2 regions of the Paenibacillus sp. OK060 genome follow, and region 2 is predicted to be linked to the other one. Evidence: predicted binding sites of a transcription regulator. Region 2 holds the regulator's gene; the other holds the start of a gene.
What was found. Region 2 encodes NrdR, which represses ribonucleotide reductase genes. Its sites were predicted from a motif close to AACACNATATATNGTGTT; they were not measured.
Positions count from the first base shown of each region.

Region 1: a site for NrdR is predicted at 1,644-1,661, ahead of nrdI (class Ib ribonucleoside-diphosphate reductase assembly flavoprotein NrdI). Genes of this name have one in related genera too.

Region 1 covers NZ_FNFR01000002.1:586,305-590,714, forward strand. Annotated here, with positions in the region: gene BLS14_RS33540 (ABC transporter substrate-binding protein) at 1-563, opposite strand, end outside; partial or broken gene BLS14_RS33545 (helix-turn-helix transcriptional regulator) at 660-1,421, opposite strand; gene nrdI (class Ib ribonucleoside-diphosphate reductase assembly flavoprotein NrdI) at 1,702-2,061, shown strand; gene nrdE (class 1b ribonucleoside-diphosphate reductase subunit alpha) at 2,048-4,132, shown strand; gene nrdF (class 1b ribonucleoside-diphosphate reductase subunit beta) at 4,175-4,410, shown strand, end outside.
Region 2 covers NZ_FNFR01000007.1:367,806-372,215, reverse strand. Annotated here, with positions in the region: gene BLS14_RS25295 (ArsR/SmtB family transcription factor) at 192-473, shown strand; gene BLS14_RS25290 (MFS transporter) at 546-1,742, shown strand; tRNA gene BLS14_RS25285 (tRNA-Lys) at 1,962-2,034, opposite strand; tRNA gene BLS14_RS25280 (tRNA-Ala) at 2,051-2,123, opposite strand; gene nrdR (transcriptional regulator NrdR) at 2,309-2,776, opposite strand; gene BLS14_RS25270 (alpha/beta-type small acid-soluble spore protein) at 2,892-3,113, shown strand; gene BLS14_RS25265 (lytic transglycosylase domain-containing protein) at 3,221-3,784, opposite strand; gene coaE (dephospho-CoA kinase) at 3,781-4,377, opposite strand; gene BLS14_RS25255 (manganese efflux pump) at 4,387-4,410, opposite strand, start outside.

The DNA of each region.
Region 1 (4,410 bases), on a different contig from region 2:
TTCATAACACTAACGATGATGACGTCCGCATCGAATGCAGCAAGCTGTTCGGCTTCCACGTATCTGGTAAATTCGATCTGATCCACACCCGAAGCCGCGGCAATCTTCAAATCGTCATAAAATACGGTTCCTGCTCTTCTACCCCAGATCTGAATGCCCCGGGGAGACACACTTAATGCGATTAGCTTACCTTGCTGAAACGAATGAGGAATATAATGAAGAACCGTTTCCACCTTTTCCTCATATCGAAGAAGCCATCTTTCACTTTCATTCTCCCGATCCAAAAAACGGGCCGTTCGCCGCAGATGTTGCCGCCAATCCTCTCCGTGCCAACTTAGAAACAACACCGGTGCGATGTGCCGCAGCTTCTCTTTCTCCTCTTCGGGGATCATCTCGTCCAATGCAACAATCCGGTCTGGCCTGGCCCGCATCAATGCTTTGAGGTTGAAATCATAGTCGTGGCTGAGTGCTACCTTGACATCATAACGATATTTCCGACGGTAATCATCTGTCCAAAACTGATCAATGGGCGCTGCGAAGGGGATGATTTGCAGGGTCAGCAAATGCCCGATATTGGGCCAGCTGTACGCGGCTGTTTTGCATTTCCTGTTCGCAATATATGTACGAGGCGGTAATCCCACCTGCTTTTTGAATTGGCTGCTGAAATAGTGTTGGTCCTTGAAACCTGCCAACAGAGCAATGTCCTTCAGTGGTTGTCCTGCTTCCATCAGACGTTTGGCCTCGTTGGTGCGAATCTCTGCCAGATAGTCCATCGAACTCTGACCGAACTTCTCTTTGAATGATCTCATGAAATAATAGCGGCTCATGCCCGCTTCATCGGCCAGGTTCTCGACTGTGATTGTATCCTGATAGTGATGCAGCATGTATTTCCGTGCTCTCTCGAGTGCGTTCTCGTGTTGGTTCTGCTTCTTGAACAGAAGATGCAGCAGGTCCTGGAAACCTGCTTGGCTTGCGAAACGATCTGTTGAATCACCGGTATGCCAGTAACAGACGATTTTTTCGCAAAGTTGCTGCACCTGTGCATCTGGAAACGTGATTGGCTTACCAAGCTCCGTCAACAAATGCTCAGAGGACACCTTCTGTCCTTCATATGGAATGATGCCGATATGAATCCGGTATATGATCTGCTCTCCATCCGCTAAATAAACGGTCTCGACCCGTTGGCCTGGTAATACTATATGGGCACTATTTGGAACGAACGGATGCGGTATGCCATCAATGACGATTTTGCCGTGACGATTTGCAGCAACAAGAATGACATGATCTGGTGTTTCTTTGTATACCAAACGATAGGCCTTGTCGACCGAATCCTTGAATACGTTCTTTAATCCATACCATGCGAGATCTGCTGCTGTCTGTCCTTCACCCTCTGGGTGATTTTGTTGTAAATGTGTCATCATAGCGCATCCCTCTTTTCGAATCTTCTTCAAAATTCTAAATGATAACAATTCTCAATGTCAATCATAATTCTCTCATGCACCAAATATCGTGTCTTCGAATATGGATATCTACTAAGCCACAAATTTTTAAACCTAGTAATAGAGCCCATTCATCCGGTTTTTCACAAAATTGATACCGATAAGCATTTGACAAAGCTATATATTGATATAAAATTAAGAAATAGATCTATATATAGTGTTTGTTTTTGATCACCTTTCATTTGTCAAGGAGGATATGATAGTGCTAATTGTGTATGATTCTATAACCGGGAATGTTAAGAGGTTTATTTCCAAGCTTCAACTGCCGGCTGTTCAGATTCAGAATCAAATGACGATTGATGAACCGTACGTACTTGTGACATATACAACTGGTTTTGGACAGATACCTGATAAGGTGTCTTCTTTTTTGCAAAAAAACTCTGCATACCTGATTGGCGTGGCCGCCAGCGGTAACCGTAACTGGGGTGAGCGTTTTGCCAAAAGTGCAGATTTAATATCTGCATCTTATAACGTCCCGGTTATTAGTAAATTTGAATTATCGGGCTCCAAGAGAGATGTGGAGTATTTTGAACAGGAGGTGAGCCGCATTGCGTCATATTGAATTAAATAACATGCTGCTAAAGCGCGACTCTGATGGCTTCTTCCAGTTACATAAGGATAAAGAGGCTGTAGAGGAGTTTATGAGAGAAATCAAAAATAAAAGCATGGCGTTTGCCAACATTGATGATCAAGTCAAATTCATGATTGATCATGATTATTACGAAGATTTCTATGCTTCCTATACAGCTGACCAAGTTAGAACCGTATTTGAAATTACGCATGGCTATCAATATAACTTTCCTTCCTATATGGCAGCTTCTAAATTCTATACTGATTATGCATTGAGAACATATGACCGCAAAACATACCTTGAGCAATATGCGGATCGAGTAGCAGCCGTAGCACTTCATCTGGGTCAAGGACACTTTGATACGGCTTGTTTGCTGTCTCGTTCTATGATGGAACAGCGTCTTCAACCGGCAACCCCTACTTTTCTAAATGCGGGAAAAAGTCGGCGCGGTGAACTGGTTTCTTGCTTCCTGCTTGAAATGGATGATTCACTGAACTCCATAAACTATGTACTAAACACTTGTATGCAGTTATCCAAAATCGGTGGTGGAGTGGCTGTCAACCTGTCGAAGTTGCGTGCTCGTGGTGAAGTCATTAAAGGGGTTGAAGGTGCTGCTAAAGGCATCACGCCTGTTCTCAAGCTGATGGAAGATGGCTTCTCCTACGCTGATCAGATGGGTCAACGTAAGGGGTCTGGTGCAGCATACTATAATATTTTCGGTTGGGACGTTATGGAACTGCTGGATAGCAAAAAGATTAATGCGGATGAGAAAATCCGGCTGAAAACTCTCTCTATCGGACTTATTGTCCCTAATCGTTTCTATAAGCTGGCTCAAGATAATGAGCCCCTGTACCTCTTCGCACCTTATAGTGTCTACAAGGCGTATGGAACACATTTGGATGATATGGATCTGGACGTGATGTATGATACCTTGCTGGCTGACGACCGCGTGAAGAAGAAGAAATCGCTCAGTGCACGGGATATGCTGACCAAAATAGCGATGACTCAACTTGAATCCGGTTATCCCTACATCATTAATAAAACCAATGCCAATCAAGCACATGCCTTGAAAAACGTAGGACAAGTCAAAATGTCGAACCTCTGCACAGAGATCTTCCAGCTCCAGGAAACTTCTGAAATTACAGACTATGGTCAACCGGATATTATCCGCAAAGATATCAGCTGCAACCTGGCCTCCCTCAATATTGTTAATGTTATGGAGAGTGGCAAGATCAAGGAATCCGTTCATGAGGGAATGATCGCACTAACCTCCGTCAGCGACATGACACATGTAGCCAATGCTCCCGGTGTGGCAAAAGCCAATTCCGAAATGCATTCCGTTGGCTTGGGTGCCATGAATCTGCACGGTTACTTAGCCAAAAACAGGATTGCTTATGAGAGCTCGGAGGCCAAGGATTTTGTACGTACCTTCTTTATGACCATGAATTATCATTCTCTGGAGAAAAGTATGGAGTTTTCAGAGCAAACGGGTCAACGGTTCTATGGATTCGAGGAATCGGACTATGCGACTGGGGTATATTTTGATCGTTATGTGACTACGGATTACCGTCCCACCACATCGAAAGTACAAGAATTGTTCAACGGAATTGCTGTTCCGTCTCCTGAAGATTGGAACCTGCTTAAGTCTAAAGTGATGAAAAATGGCCTCTATCATGCCTATCGCATGGCTATTGCTCCAACGGCCAGCATCTCTTATATCCAAAACGCAACATCCAGTGTAATGCCCATCGTGGAACAAATTGAGACACGGACCTATGCCAATTCAACCACGTATTATCCAATGCCCTATTTGCAAAAGGATAATGTCTTCTATTACAAGTCAGCGTATCAAATGGATCAATTCAAGGTAATTGATTTGATTGCGGAGATTCAGCCGCATGTGGATCAAGGCATCTCAACCATTCTGCATGTAAACAGTGATGTATCCACGCGGGAGTTGGCTCGCTGCTACCTGTATGCTGCTCATAAAGGGTTGAAATCTCTGTATTATACAAGAACCAACAAGCTGACGATGGAAGAATGCATTGCTTGTTCAATATAAATAATTTCCCTTTAGGGTATTACGATTGGAGTATGATTTACCATGCCGGCAATTCAAGCTGTGAACTGGAATCGAGCGGATGATGATTTCACTCTGATGTTCTGGAATCAGAATATTATGCAATTTTGGACCGATGACGAGATTCCTTTATCCGATGATAAAATGACCTGGGGCATGCTCAGTGATATAGAAAAAGACGCTTATATGAAAGTTTTGGGAGGCTTAACCCTTCTGGATACGATCCAGGGCGGTGTAGGTATGCCGCAGATTATGGAGCA
Region 2 (4,410 bases):
AACACCTGATTTCAGGTGTTCCCGGCATGAGAGCCTGGTAAGATGGTAGCTATTTTGACGGAAAGCCCAAGCGACTCATCTGTTAAAATAAACTACACAGTCTTATTCTCTGTTTACATTCAAAAAAAGGTGTGCTACATTATTTTTACGGATATAGAAATAACTATAGTTAGAAAAAAGGTGAATTTACGATGGTAGAAGAAAATGCGAATGTGCGTCAAGCTATTAAAGTGTACAAAGCGCTCGGAGAACCCACGAGAATCAAAATTGCCTTACTCCTTACGGAGGAGACAACTTTGTGTTGCTCGGATATCGAGTCTAAGCTGGAATCGGTAGCCAGCTCAACGCTTTCCCATCACTTGAAGCAATTGACAGACTGTGGACTGTTGAACCTCCGTAAGGAAGGAACGTATATCTACTACAGCGTAAACCGCGAAATGGCACAGAAATATGCGCCTTATTTGCTGGAGTAAATTTTTTTTAAACATTATTTCTATAGATCTAGAAATATAAAACATTGAAGTATAGAGAGGAGCTTTACCCGTATGTCGAACGCATTGAAAATTTATATATTGGCTATTATCAGCTTTCTAGTTGGGACATCCGAATATATTATTGCAGGGATTTTGGATAAGGTAGCTGTAGATGTAGGTGTCTCCGTATCGGTCGCAGGTCAGCTGATTACCGTTTTTTCGCTGGCCTATGCCTTCGGCACACCGATCGTCATAGCCGTCACTGGACGTATGGAGAGACGTAAACTTCTCCTTTATGCGCTTGGTGTATTTGCAGTAGGCAACCTGATTGCCATCGCGTTACCAGGCTTTACATTCTTGCTCGTATCACGTGTTGTTCTCGCGATTAGTACCGGCGTGTTTCTTGTTACCTCATTGACGGTTGCTGCCAAGCTCGCTGCACCTGGCAAACAAGGAAGTGCGATTGCAACACTTATAATGGGCTTCAGTGCCTCCTTAATTATCGGAGTTCCACTTGGAAGAGTCGCCGCTTCGGTTTATGATTGGAAGCTCATTTTCGGCGTTATCGGTCTACTAGGTTTGCTTGCCATGTTCTTAATCCTTATTGCTATTCCCCAATCCAATGGCGAGGCGCCTGTTCCGATTCGCAAACAGTTTGCACTGTTGAAGAAACCTGAAATTGCGATCGCGTTGGCTGTCGCCTTCATGTGGATTGGTGGATACTCTGTTGTTTACACCTATATTTCGCCCTACTTGCTGACCATAACCAAATTAAGCGAGCAAAGCGTAAGCATCGCACTCTTCTCTTTCGGTATCGCTAGCTTGTTTGGTTCTAAATTCGGCGGTTACAGCACCGATAGATGGGGAGCTCCCCGCACATTAGTCATCGGAATGCTGTTTAATACCATTGCTCTAGTTCTGCTCTCACTAGATGGACAATCGCCGTTGATCGTATTCCCACTTCTGATGTTTTGGTCTTTCACCGTTTGGTCTTCGAGCCCAACCCAGCAGTTTTATTTATTGTCACTTGCTCCAGAGGCATCGGGCATTATGCTTAGTATGAATACCTCCGTGTTGCATCTTGGCATGGCCGCTGGTGCTGGTCTTGGCGGTGTTGTCGTCGAGCAGGCATCACTGAGCTACATCAGTTGGATCGGCGCAACGAGCGTCATTCTGGCTGCTGTAACTGCTGCTACCTTCTTCCGTATTTCCTACTTGCGCAAACGCCGCGAAGAAGTAAAATGCAGCCTAGTCGAGACTTGTGCGTAATTCAAATCTACCAAAAAAACCAGGCTGCTAATTTACAGCACCCTGGTTTTTGTTTTTCTATTCAAGTCGGGTCAGGAATTTGTTTTTCTTCCCGTGGCGCAGCACGACAATTTCGTCATATAGTTAAGCATTTTGCCACTTAAAGACTCTGTGACTGTATAAAAGCAATCAAGTTGTCTCCTAATAAAAAAAGAACGGCATCTCTGCCGTTCTTTTTGATGGACTCTCAGGGACTCGAACCCTGGACCAATTGATTAAGAGTCAACTGCTCTACCAACTGAGCTAAGAGTCCATATGATGTTCTTGTATGGAGCCTAGGGGGATCGAACCCCTGACCTCATCGCTGCCAGCGATGCGCTCTCCCAGCTGAGCTAAGGCCCCAAATTATGAATGTAACAAGTTGTCCAACTCTGCAATGCTCCGCAGGCGACTCCTATATCATATAAAATACAGCTTTTGCTGTCAACAACTTTTTCTTGAAGCTAAAGTGATTGGAGAAGAACAACCTTTTTACTGGAACACACAGATGGTAACCCCAGAATGCTCTTCCCCTTTTACCCGTTTCACTAATCCTCGTTGTTGTCTTTGGACAATAAAGATTTCAGTTCTTTCATGAACATATTGATGTCTTTGAATTGACGGTACACCGAAGCAAAGCGCACATAGGCTACTTCATCCACTGGAAACAGCTGTTCCATCAGCAGTTCGCCAATCTGACGGCTCTCTACTTCTGCATCGGCTGTATTTCGCAGAGACTTCTCTGCCTCAGATACCATCATTTCCAGTGTCTCCACAGAGACCGGACGTTTCTCACAAGCCCGAATCAGGCCACGGAGAATCTTGTCCCGGCTAAATTCCTCACGACTGCCATCTTTCTTGATGACGATCAGCGGTGTTTCTTCCACCATTTCAAAAGTTGTAAATCGACGGCTACATTGCTCACACTCACGACGACGACGAATCGATTTCGATTCATTGGCCGGCCTTGAATCAAGCACCTTTGTGCCCAGGTAGGCGCAATAAGGACATTTCAAATCAGATCACTTCCCACGTTTTACTTTTTACCAGAAATTGCCTGCATGCATTTAGTTATGAAAATCGTATTGCCGACACATAATACTTTTACCAACCGCGAGGAGGTGAACAGCAATGGCACAAAGCAATGGTAACTCCAACAACCTGGTGGTAACTAAAGCTTCCGCAGCTCTCGAACAACTGAAATATGAAGTTGCTCAAGAACTCGGAATCAGCATCCCACAAGACGGATACCAAGGTAACATGACTTCTTACGAGAACGGTTCGATCGGTGGATACATCACGAAGCGTCTGGTAACAATTGCAGAACAGCAATTGGCAGGTCAATACCAATAATATCTGCATCGTAATACGGTACACAGAGGAGCATGGAGCGGCCGGTGAACAACCGGCCTGCTCGGTGCTTCTACTTATTTTAGAGCATGAATCCAAAGTGTCTTAACTTAGAACGTATTATAGATCTTTACATATTGATTATAATAATAAATGACGCGTTGTACATAGTGCCGGGTTTCACCAAACGGAATATCTTTGACCGTCTCGAATGAACCGTCCCATACGCCATCCCTTAACCATGAGTTCACTTTACCTGGACCTGCATTGTAAGCAGCAATCATAGCCGCTTCATTCCCGTCAAATTGATCTGACAGATTACGTAGATACCAGGTGCCCAGCTGGATATTCCTTTCAGGCTCGTGCTTCAATTCTTCCAATGAGGTTCCCGGAATTTTGGCTTGCTCCATAATCCAGTTCGCGGTGTCAGGCATCAGCTGCATTAATCCGATGGCACCTCTCTTGGATTCCTTGCTTGTCTTAAAATTGGTCTCCACCTTGATGATGGAAGCGATGAGAAACGGATCAACCTCATAACTCTGAGACTGGGCCCGAATCTCTTCCTTATAATGAATCGGATAGAACCATGACATCCAATTGGTATTCAGGAACAGCACCAATACAAAAGACACAAACATCAACAACAGTACCCGTTTCTTACGCAGCAATCTCATATTAGGCCCTTACGATGCAAAAATGAAATCAGTTGCTGCTCCGTCTCTGACCACAAGCCGCTGTTATCGATAAGCACGTCAGCACGCTGCTTCTTATCTTCAATATCCATCTGCACGTCTATACGGGCATCTGCCTGTTCTGCCGTCATTCCATCCCGGCTCATCAGTCGTTCTAGCTGCACTGACCTCGGAACGTAAACAACCATCACCTCTTCGAAGCCATCCTCCAGCCCTGACTCGTACAATAACGGAATATCCGATACGACCAGCTTGTCCGGATGTTCAAGCTCGTACAGAGCAGCGCGCTCGCGCATCTCCTTGCGGATCGCTGGATGTGTAATAGCCTCAAGTGCCTTACGTTCTTCTGGATTCTGAAAAACAATACTTCCAAGCTTTTTCCGATCCAGTGTTCCGTCCTCATTCAATATGGCTTGTCCGAACCGCTGAACAGCCGCAGCCAAAACGGGATGCCCGGGCAGCATTACTTCCCGGGCAATAACATCTGCATCAATGAGCAACGCTCCCTTACTGGCGAGAAAGGCGGACACGCTGCTTTTGCCTGTCGCGATCCCGCCGGTTAAGCCAATATTCATTATTTCACCTCACAACAACTTCATTATTCCCAT